2 linked regions of the Anatilimnocola aggregata genome follow. The protein of the gene in region 2 binds, or shares a complex with, the protein of the main gene of each other region. Links are inferred from orthologs where the notes say so. Each region holds a gene or a part of one and is shown on either strand. Other genes may lie near its edges.

Evidence for each region.
Region 1: the proteins of secY (region 2) and secA are in contact, whole or in part, in a crystal structure (PDB 3DIN), measured with the Thermotoga maritima proteins. The link is inferred for Anatilimnocola aggregata from one-to-one orthologs. Residues at the interface, in WP_004081795.1 of Thermotoga maritima: Glu108, Gly109, Glu110, Glu111, Ala236, Glu237, Arg238, Arg239, Ile240, Thr241, Ile242, Gln243, Tyr244, Ala245, Arg246, Arg247, Val248, Thr249, Gly250, Arg251, Arg252, Val253, Tyr254, Gly256, Ala257, Ser258, Thr259, Tyr260, Leu261, Pro262; in WP_004082002.1 of Thermotoga maritima: Glu261, Ala262, Arg263, Lys300, Ala301, Arg302, Thr303, Ile304, Ile305, Leu323, Tyr324, Asp325, Pro326, Val329, Ser330, Tyr333, Ile336, Lys340, Phe345, Val349, Glu363, Phe364, Tyr374, Ser375, Gly376, Gly377, Glu393, Ile395, Thr482, Ser483.

The regions. Positions count from the first base shown.
Region 1 is NZ_CP036274.1:2,970,291-2,974,852, reverse strand. Bases 248-4,497 are described here. They hold secA (preprotein translocase subunit SecA), read right to left. Parts: upstream 4,126-4,497; coding sequence 448-4,125; downstream 248-447. Outside these bases: ETAA8_RS11270 (3-deoxy-D-manno-octulosonic acid transferase), read right to left, coding at 1-236. UniProt on the Escherichia coli protein: Required for protein export, interacts with the SecYEG preprotein conducting channel.
Region 2 is NZ_CP036274.1:7,113,109-7,116,314, forward strand. Bases 269-3,162 are described here. They hold secY (preprotein translocase subunit SecY), read right to left. Parts: upstream 2,468-3,162; coding sequence 1,070-2,467; downstream 269-1,069. Other genes in these bases: ETAA8_RS26780 (adenylate kinase), read right to left, coding at 367-969; rplO (50S ribosomal protein L15), read right to left, coding at 2,643-3,162. Also shown: ETAA8_RS26775 (HEAT repeat domain-containing protein), read right to left, coding at 1-164; more of rplO, read right to left, coding at 3,163-3,185; rpsE (30S ribosomal protein S5), read right to left, coding at 3,182-3,206. UniProt on the Escherichia coli protein: The central subunit of the protein translocation channel SecYEG. Consists of two halves formed by TMs 1-5 and 6-10.

The sequences.
Region 1 (4,562 bases), 4.1 Mb from region 2 along the record:
TCGGGATGCGATTTCTCCCAGCGGGCAATCAACGGTTGCAGCAGATTGACTTCGCCCACACTGACTGCGTGCAGCCACAAGCAGGGCGTGCGGCGCGAACGGCGGCGGGGAACATCGCCCCACAGCTTTTGTCGCCAGCCATCGCGATATTTGCCGTGCCGAATGCGTGAGTAGAGCAGGTAGGGAGCAGCCGCGATGAGCAGCAGCACGTACGCAACGTTAAGCACGTAGGCCATGCGCGAATCCTTTCGCGGTTGGTGTTGTTTCGCTCTTAGTTCCGTCTCCTCGGTACTCCGGGGAGAGGGTTAGGGTGAGGGGCTGAATTGCAATGGCCGTAACCACTCAGCTTCAGCTCTTCACCGCGCCCCTCTTCCCATGAATAAACGGGGAGAGGGAGTACGACTTCCAAATGTATAGGAAACGTGAGTTAAGCGCGGAGCCATTGCCCTACACAGTGGCTCCGCCACCCATTCTCATATGGCAATTCTTGTACTTCTTGCCGCTGCCGCACGGGCACGGGTCATTCCGCCCAACACGCTGGCCGCGATTGCGAATCGGTTCGGGCCGCGTATCGGTACCGGACGAACCGCTGCTCGTTTGTTCCTGCGAACTCTCCAGTTCGTCGTCGGCACCCGGCAGCGAATCGTGGCGAGCGCTCGTTTCCTGGAACGTGCTGCGGACGAAGTCTTCGTTCAGCTGTTCGACCTTGAAGACAAGTTCCGTCACGCGGTCGTCGAGCGATTGCCACATCTGCTCGAAGGTCTTCATCCCTTCGCGTTTGTATTCGACCTTGGGGTCGATCTGGGCGTAGCCCATCAGCCCCACCGAGCTGCGCAGGCGGTCCATCATCAGCAGGTGGTCTTTCCACATGCTATCGACGACTTGCAGCAACACCGAGCGCTCCATGCGGCGCATCTCGGGGCGATAACGATCTTCGACATCGATCAGCAATTGATGTTCGAGTTCGTCGCGATCCAGTTCGGCCATCTTTTCCGCGGTCAGTTCCGATTTAAGCGTTTCGGCAGCCCACGTTGCCAGCGGCTGGTACTTGGCTTCGCCATCGTCGCCGTTGCTGTTTTGATAAGCTTCGGCAACGCGCTTCTTCACATCTGCAATTGCCTGCTCGGCCTGCTGTTGCTTCCGTTGGCTCAAAGGTGCCAACAACTGCAGCATCTCGGCCTGCGTCTTATTGCGCAGGTCGTCAACTTCGAGCGATGAGTCAAAGCGCTCGCGGGCCCAGGCGATGAGGGCTTCGCGATCGAGTTGCCCCTTCTCTCCACCGCCGCAGCGATAGATGCCCGCCATGATCGGATATTCAGCTTCCTTGCGGTCGTATGAGGCTACGGCCTGATCGACCACGTACTTCTTAAGGGCCGAGACGTCGAGCTTCTCGATTTCCTTGAGATCGAGTTCCAGACCGAACTTGGCCCGCGCCCAAGCGACCACCGTGCGATAACCAAAATCCTCTTCGAGGAACGGCTTCCCTTCGGTCAGATCGACCGTCTTGATGCGCTCGCGAGCGAGGTCGATGATATGCTCGGCAACATGATCGCGGCCGACCTTCTTCAAGTCCCGGTCGCGCAGATTCAAACCCCAGCGAGTATTGGCCATTTTGGCCATCGCTTCCCAGTTCCATTCCTCTTCATCGGTACCTTCGGGCAAGTTTTCATCGAGGCCGTCCTGCACGTGCGTTTCGGCCGAACGGGTCGCTTCACTCAGGGCAAACATTTCGGCAGCAGGGAAGTCCATGCCGTTGAAATCGCGAGCTTCGAAGGTGGCAGCCAGGCGAGTGGCGGCAAAGGCGGCGAAGACACCCGGACCATAATCGCGTTTCAGGAACGATTCGACATTCTGGTTCACTTGCTTGCGAACCATGTTCAGGATGACATCGCGGCAATTTTCGCCATCGAGAATGTTCTGCCGAAAGCGATAAACCCGCTTCCGCTGTTCGTCCATTACTTCGTCGTATTCGAGCAAGTTTTTGCGGATTTCGAAGTTCCGCTCTTCCATCTTCTTTTGCACGGCCGAAATACGGCGGCTGACCATCGGGTGTTCGATTCGCTCGCCTTCCTTCATGCCCAGCCAATCGAGCACCGACTTCACCCATTGGCCGGCGAAGATCCGCATCAGGTCATCTTCGAGCGACAAGAAGAAACGGCTGCTACCGGGATCGCCTTGGCGACCGCAGCGACCGCGGAGTTGCAAGTCGATGCGGCGAGCTTCGTGGCGCTCGGTGCCAATGACGTACAGGCCGCCGAGTTCCTTGACCTTTACGCCTTCCGGCTTCATCTGCTCTTTTTCTTCAATCTCGCGCGTGAGCGCGTCCCACTCGGCATGCGGCACGTCGAGGCGAGTGGCGTACTTGTCTTGCAGCTTGGCCCAGGCCATCGTTTCGGCATTGCCGCCGAGAATGATGTCGGTACCGCGGCCAGCCATGTTCGTGGCAATGGTCACAGCGCCGAGGCGGCCGGCTTGCGCCACAATGTCGGCTTCGCGCTTGTGATGCTTGGCATTGAGCACCTGGTGCTTCACACCGCGTTTTTCCAGCATCGCGGCAATTCGTTCGCTCTTCTCGATCGAGACGGTACCGATGAGTACCGGCCGGCCGCGATACTCCAGGTGATCGATCTTCGCGCGTTCGATCGTTTCGACGTCGCGCGTTTCCTTGGGCTGATATTGGATATTGTCGTCGGTCTCTTTGAGGATGAGACCCACGAGCTCTTCGCCCGTCTTGAGCACGACCGTGTCGTACTTGTGGACGCGTTCGATGTCGTCGGCCACCGCGATGAACTTTTCCTTTTCGGTACGATAGATGGCATCGGGAAATTCGATCCGCTGCATGCCGCGGTTTGTCGGAATCGCGATCACGTCGAGCTTGTAGATCTTCCAAAATTCGCTGGCTTCGGTCATGGCCGTGCCAGTCATACCGCAGAGCTTGTTGTAAAGCTTGAAGAAGTTTTGCAGCGTGATGGTGGCCAGCGTCTGCGTTTCTTCCTTGATCTTGACCCCTTCTTTGGCTTCGACGGCCTGGTGCAAACCATCGCTCCACTGGCGGCCATCCATCAAGCGGCCCGTGAACTCGTCGACGATGATGACCTTACCCTCTTTCACCACGTAGCGCACATCGAGCTGATACAAGTAGTGAGCCTTGAGGGCGTTATCGATAAGATGCGGCCACTCCATATTGTCTGCAGTGTAAAAGCTCTCGACGCCGGCCAGCCGTTCGGCCTCGCGCACGCCATCGTCAGTCAAGCTGACATTGTGATCTTTTTCGTTCACGACGAAATGCGTTTCACGCTTCAGCTGACGCGCGACGCGGTCGGCTTCGGCATACTTGGCAACATTCTGAAACGCCGGCCCGCTGATGATGAGCGGAGTACGAGCTTCGTCGACGAGAATGTTGTCGACTTCGTCGATGATCGCGAAGTTAAGATGCTTTTGCGATTGCTGCAGCGGCTTGGGAAAGCGATCGTCGCCGCGGGCAGCGGGACGCATGTTATCGCGCAGGTAATCGAAGCCAAACTCGTTGTTCGTGCCGTAGGTGATATCGCAGTCGTAGGCCGCTTGACGCTCGTCGACTTCCATATCGCTTTGAATCGCACCGACGGTGAGACCGAGCCCCATATAGAGCGGCGCCATCCATTCCATATCGCGGCGGGCGAGGTAGTCGTTCACGGTAACGACGTGCACACCCTTCCCTTCAATGGCGTTCAGATAGGCAGGCAACGTGGCGACGAGAGTCTTGCCTTCACCAGTCACCATTTCGGCGATGGCACCACTGTGCAGCACCATGCCACCGACCATTTGTACGTCGTAGTGACGCATGCCGAGATAGCGGCGGCCACCTTCGCGGGCGACGGCAAAGGCTTCGACGAGGATGTCGTCGAGCGACTCGCCCGCTTTCAGCCGTTGGCGAAACTTGATCGTCTGTTCTTTCAATTCCGCATCGGACATCGCCTGAAAGCGCGGCTCGAGTTCATTAATTCCTTCGACCCGGGCATACATCTTGCGAATGAGCCGCGCGTTGGACGTACCGAACATGGCTGTTACGCCGCGCTCGAACCCAGACAGCAGGCCGCCGAAAAACTGGCCAAACGATTCCCAGGTCCGCTCTAGTAAGTCCATACTTCACATCAGTCGCAAAGAGTATTTAGCACGCGCTTGGGCTGGGCCGTGGTTCCCCAGCACAGAGTGACATCTTGCCAGCTCTGGCGCAATCCGTGGTGGTAATGCAAAAGTCCTGCCCGAGGTTGCAGCAATCTCGTCAGATTGGCGCAACTTGCTCAGCCCCAGAAGTTTATTGCGACCAGTGAAAATGGTCAATTGCGGATTGGCTGCCGGAATGGCAGCGGGGTATTCGAAGCGCGGAGATCAAAGTTCAGAGTTGTGAGACAGGAAATTGCTAGCAGTGGTCGCCGGGAAGGGTTTGAGGTTTCTGGTTTAAGATTCAAAGTTTAATGAAGGAAAGAGCAAAGGGAGCAATTTGGAGTCCGACACGAAGCCCCTTAAACTACTAGCCGACAGACAGTTAAGTTCCTCACCTTCAGCTCTTGCCTCAGAAC
Region 2 (3,206 bases):
GAGAATTCATCGGCACCCAGTTCGTCGATCAATTGCTTGATTGCCGTGGCGTCGGGCTTGGCCGCGGGTTTTCCTTCCGCGGCTGTGACCATGCCAAGGGGCAGCACAACCAGCGAAAGAAAGGAAGCAACGGTAAACCAACGAAATGGGCGTGCGGATTTCATTTCCGACCCTTTCTCGCGCAAACAACAATCACTGACATGCGGCCGCGGAGAGACAGCCACCCAGTGTGCGAAACAGCTCACCGATTATATCCGTGCGCCGGCGCAGTTCGCGAGCGTCTGACGGGCAAATTTGGACGAAATGTCGTTCGTCGATCAGCAGGGGAGCGTTTGCGGCGGGAGCCATTACGGGCGGGCGAACTTGTTACGAGGCCGAAACCTGGCTGACGGCTTGATGGCGGTTAGCTTTTTTTTTGTCCACAGCATCGCGAATGCTGTCGAACACCTCGTCGGCCGAACGCATGGCGTCGATCGTGGTGAGGAGCCCTTGATGGCGGTAATAATCGAGCAGCGGCGAAGTCTGACGATGATAGACTTCCATCCGGCGACCGATGGTTTCTGGCGTATCATCCGGGCGATTCTCGGCTGTCGCGCGCCGGAGCATGCGACTGACCAGTTCGGCCTCATCGGCCCGCAGCTCAAGCACAATATCGAGCGGCGTGCCCCGCTGGCGCAGCGAATCATCCAGCGATTTCGCCTGCTGAATGGTGCGCGGAAAGCCGTCGAACATGCAGCCGCGGCAAAAGGCGGGCTTGTCGAGTTCTTCGCCCACCATGCTCAGCACAATGGGATCAGGAACGAGCTGCCCCTTGTCCATGTATTGGGCTGCCAGGCGGCCCAGTGGCGACGCTTGCTTGCCACGGAGCAGTTCCCCCGTCGACAGGTGCGGAATCTGCAGATACTCGAGCAGTCGTTTCGACTGTGTACCTTTGCCGGCACCAGGCGGGCCGATGAACACGATCAGCATCGTAACCTCGCGGCCGGTGCCCCCATTGGTAACATCTCCCGATCGATGCTAGGAGGGCCGCGCCCCGCCTCAAAAGCGCGGCCCATCGTTCAAATTTTCATCACGCTTCCAGCAAACCACGATAATCACGCATCACCAGATGGCTATCGATCTTCTGAATCAAATCGAATGCCACACTCACCGCAATCAGCAAGCCCGTACCGCCGTAAAAGCTCGCGATGCCTGCATCGACACCCAGTGAACTCGAAATAATCGTGGGCACAATCGCAACCAAAGAAAGAAACGCAGCACCGACGTAGGTAATGCGGACCATCACCTTTTCTAAGTGCTCGGCTGTTCGTCGGCCGGGGCGATAACCGGGAATGAACGTGCCGAAGTCCTTCAGGTTCTCGGCCATTTCCTTCGGATTGAAGGTAATCGCCATCCAGAAGTAGCTGAAGAAGTAAATCAGGGCGACGTATAGCAGGTTATAGATGAACGAGGTGCCGCTGCTGAGCGCATCGCCCAGATACTTGATCGAGCCGGCAAACCCAGGAGCTGCCGAATCGAGCGACGAAGCCAAAAACTGGAGCAGGAACGCGGGCAGCATGAGCATGCTGCTGGCGAAGATAATCGGCATCACGCCCGATTGATTGAGCTTGAGCGGCAAGTACTGACGGGATCCACCATACACACGGCGACCGCGCACATGCTTGGCACTTTGCGTCGGAATTTGTCGCTGACCGAGCGTGATGAAGCAGACGCCCATCACCACGATGACGAACAAAAACATCAAGATGACTAAGTGATCGACACCCACCTGACCAGAAGCATCCGAACCAACGAGCTGCCACTTCATAGTGCTGAAAAAGCGACGCATGGCCAGCGGCATTTGAGCCAGAATGCCGGCCATGATCAGCAAGCTAATACCGTTGCCGATGCCAAACTCGTCGATTTGCTCGCCGATCCACATTACAAACATCGTGCCGCAGGTCATAATCAACAGCGAGGTAAAGAACCAGGCTGGAGCCAGGTGGGCCCCCGCACCGGTCGAAACCATGAAGCTGTCGAAAATGGGAACGGAGTTACTTGTCCCCTGCCTCACCATGCTCTGCAGGTAGAAAATGCTCTGAATAATGCAGATCGCGATCGTTAGATAGCGCGTGTACTCGTTGATCTTTTTCCGGCCGGTTTCGCCTTCTTTGCGCAGCTCTTCCAGCGGCTTATAGACACTGCCGAGCAACTGCAAAATAATCGAAGCCGAAATGTACGGCATGATGCCGAGGCCCAGAATTGTCATCTGGCGCAAGTCGGATGCACTAAACACCGCAACCTTGGCAAGCAGATTCCCCAGCGGGCTATCGCTTTGTTGCGCTGTCCGCTTGGCCATCTCGACCTGATCGACGAATGGCAGCGGAATCTGATAGCCGACCCGAAACACGGCCAATAAGATCAACGTGAAGAAGATCTTCTGTCGTAGTTCAGGAATGGTGAAGATTGCTCGGAATTTCTCCCACATGGCATCCATCCAGATTTTTGTTGCGAGCGAGCGTTAGCTACCAAGACAGCCGGTCAGCTGAAAACGGGCGATACCCAAGTTACCAGAAAGCAAGGTAGCAAAAAAAGAGCAGCGCCACGATGCCGCTGCTCTTAAAAACTGTCGTTAGGTGGGAATTGCAGGCACGCGAGCCGACTTAGGACTTCTTAGCACCCGATTTCTTACCGGCATTCTTCGGATCCGCCTTCTTCGCGGCCCGAGTGGCAGCCTGCTTTTCAGCAACCGGAGTGCGACCGGGAACAACCGTAGCCGTACCCCCAGCCTTTTCGATCTTTTCCTTGGCCGCTTCGCTGAAGCGGTGGGCCGAAACGTTGAGCTTCTTGGTCAGTTCACCGTTACCGAGCACCTTTAAAAGGTCGAACCGCTTCTTGAGCAAGCCTTTGCCCTGCAGCGTTTCGATGGAGACTTCTTCGCCCGCCTCGAACAAATCTTGGAACTCGCTGATGTTAACGTTGGCAATCGTCAAGGCGAATGAATTGGTGAAACCACGCTTGGGAACGCGGCGAACGAGCGGGCTACCACCACCTTGAAAGATCGATAGACCCTTCCAACCGGCGCGGGCCAACTGGCCCTTGTGACCCTTGCCCGATGTCTTGCCCTTGCCCGAGCCCACACCGCGGCCGATCCGCATCGTCTTCTTGTGTTTGTGGATGCCTTGATTAACTTCGTGCAAACTCATGACAAGGTAACTCCCCGCAAG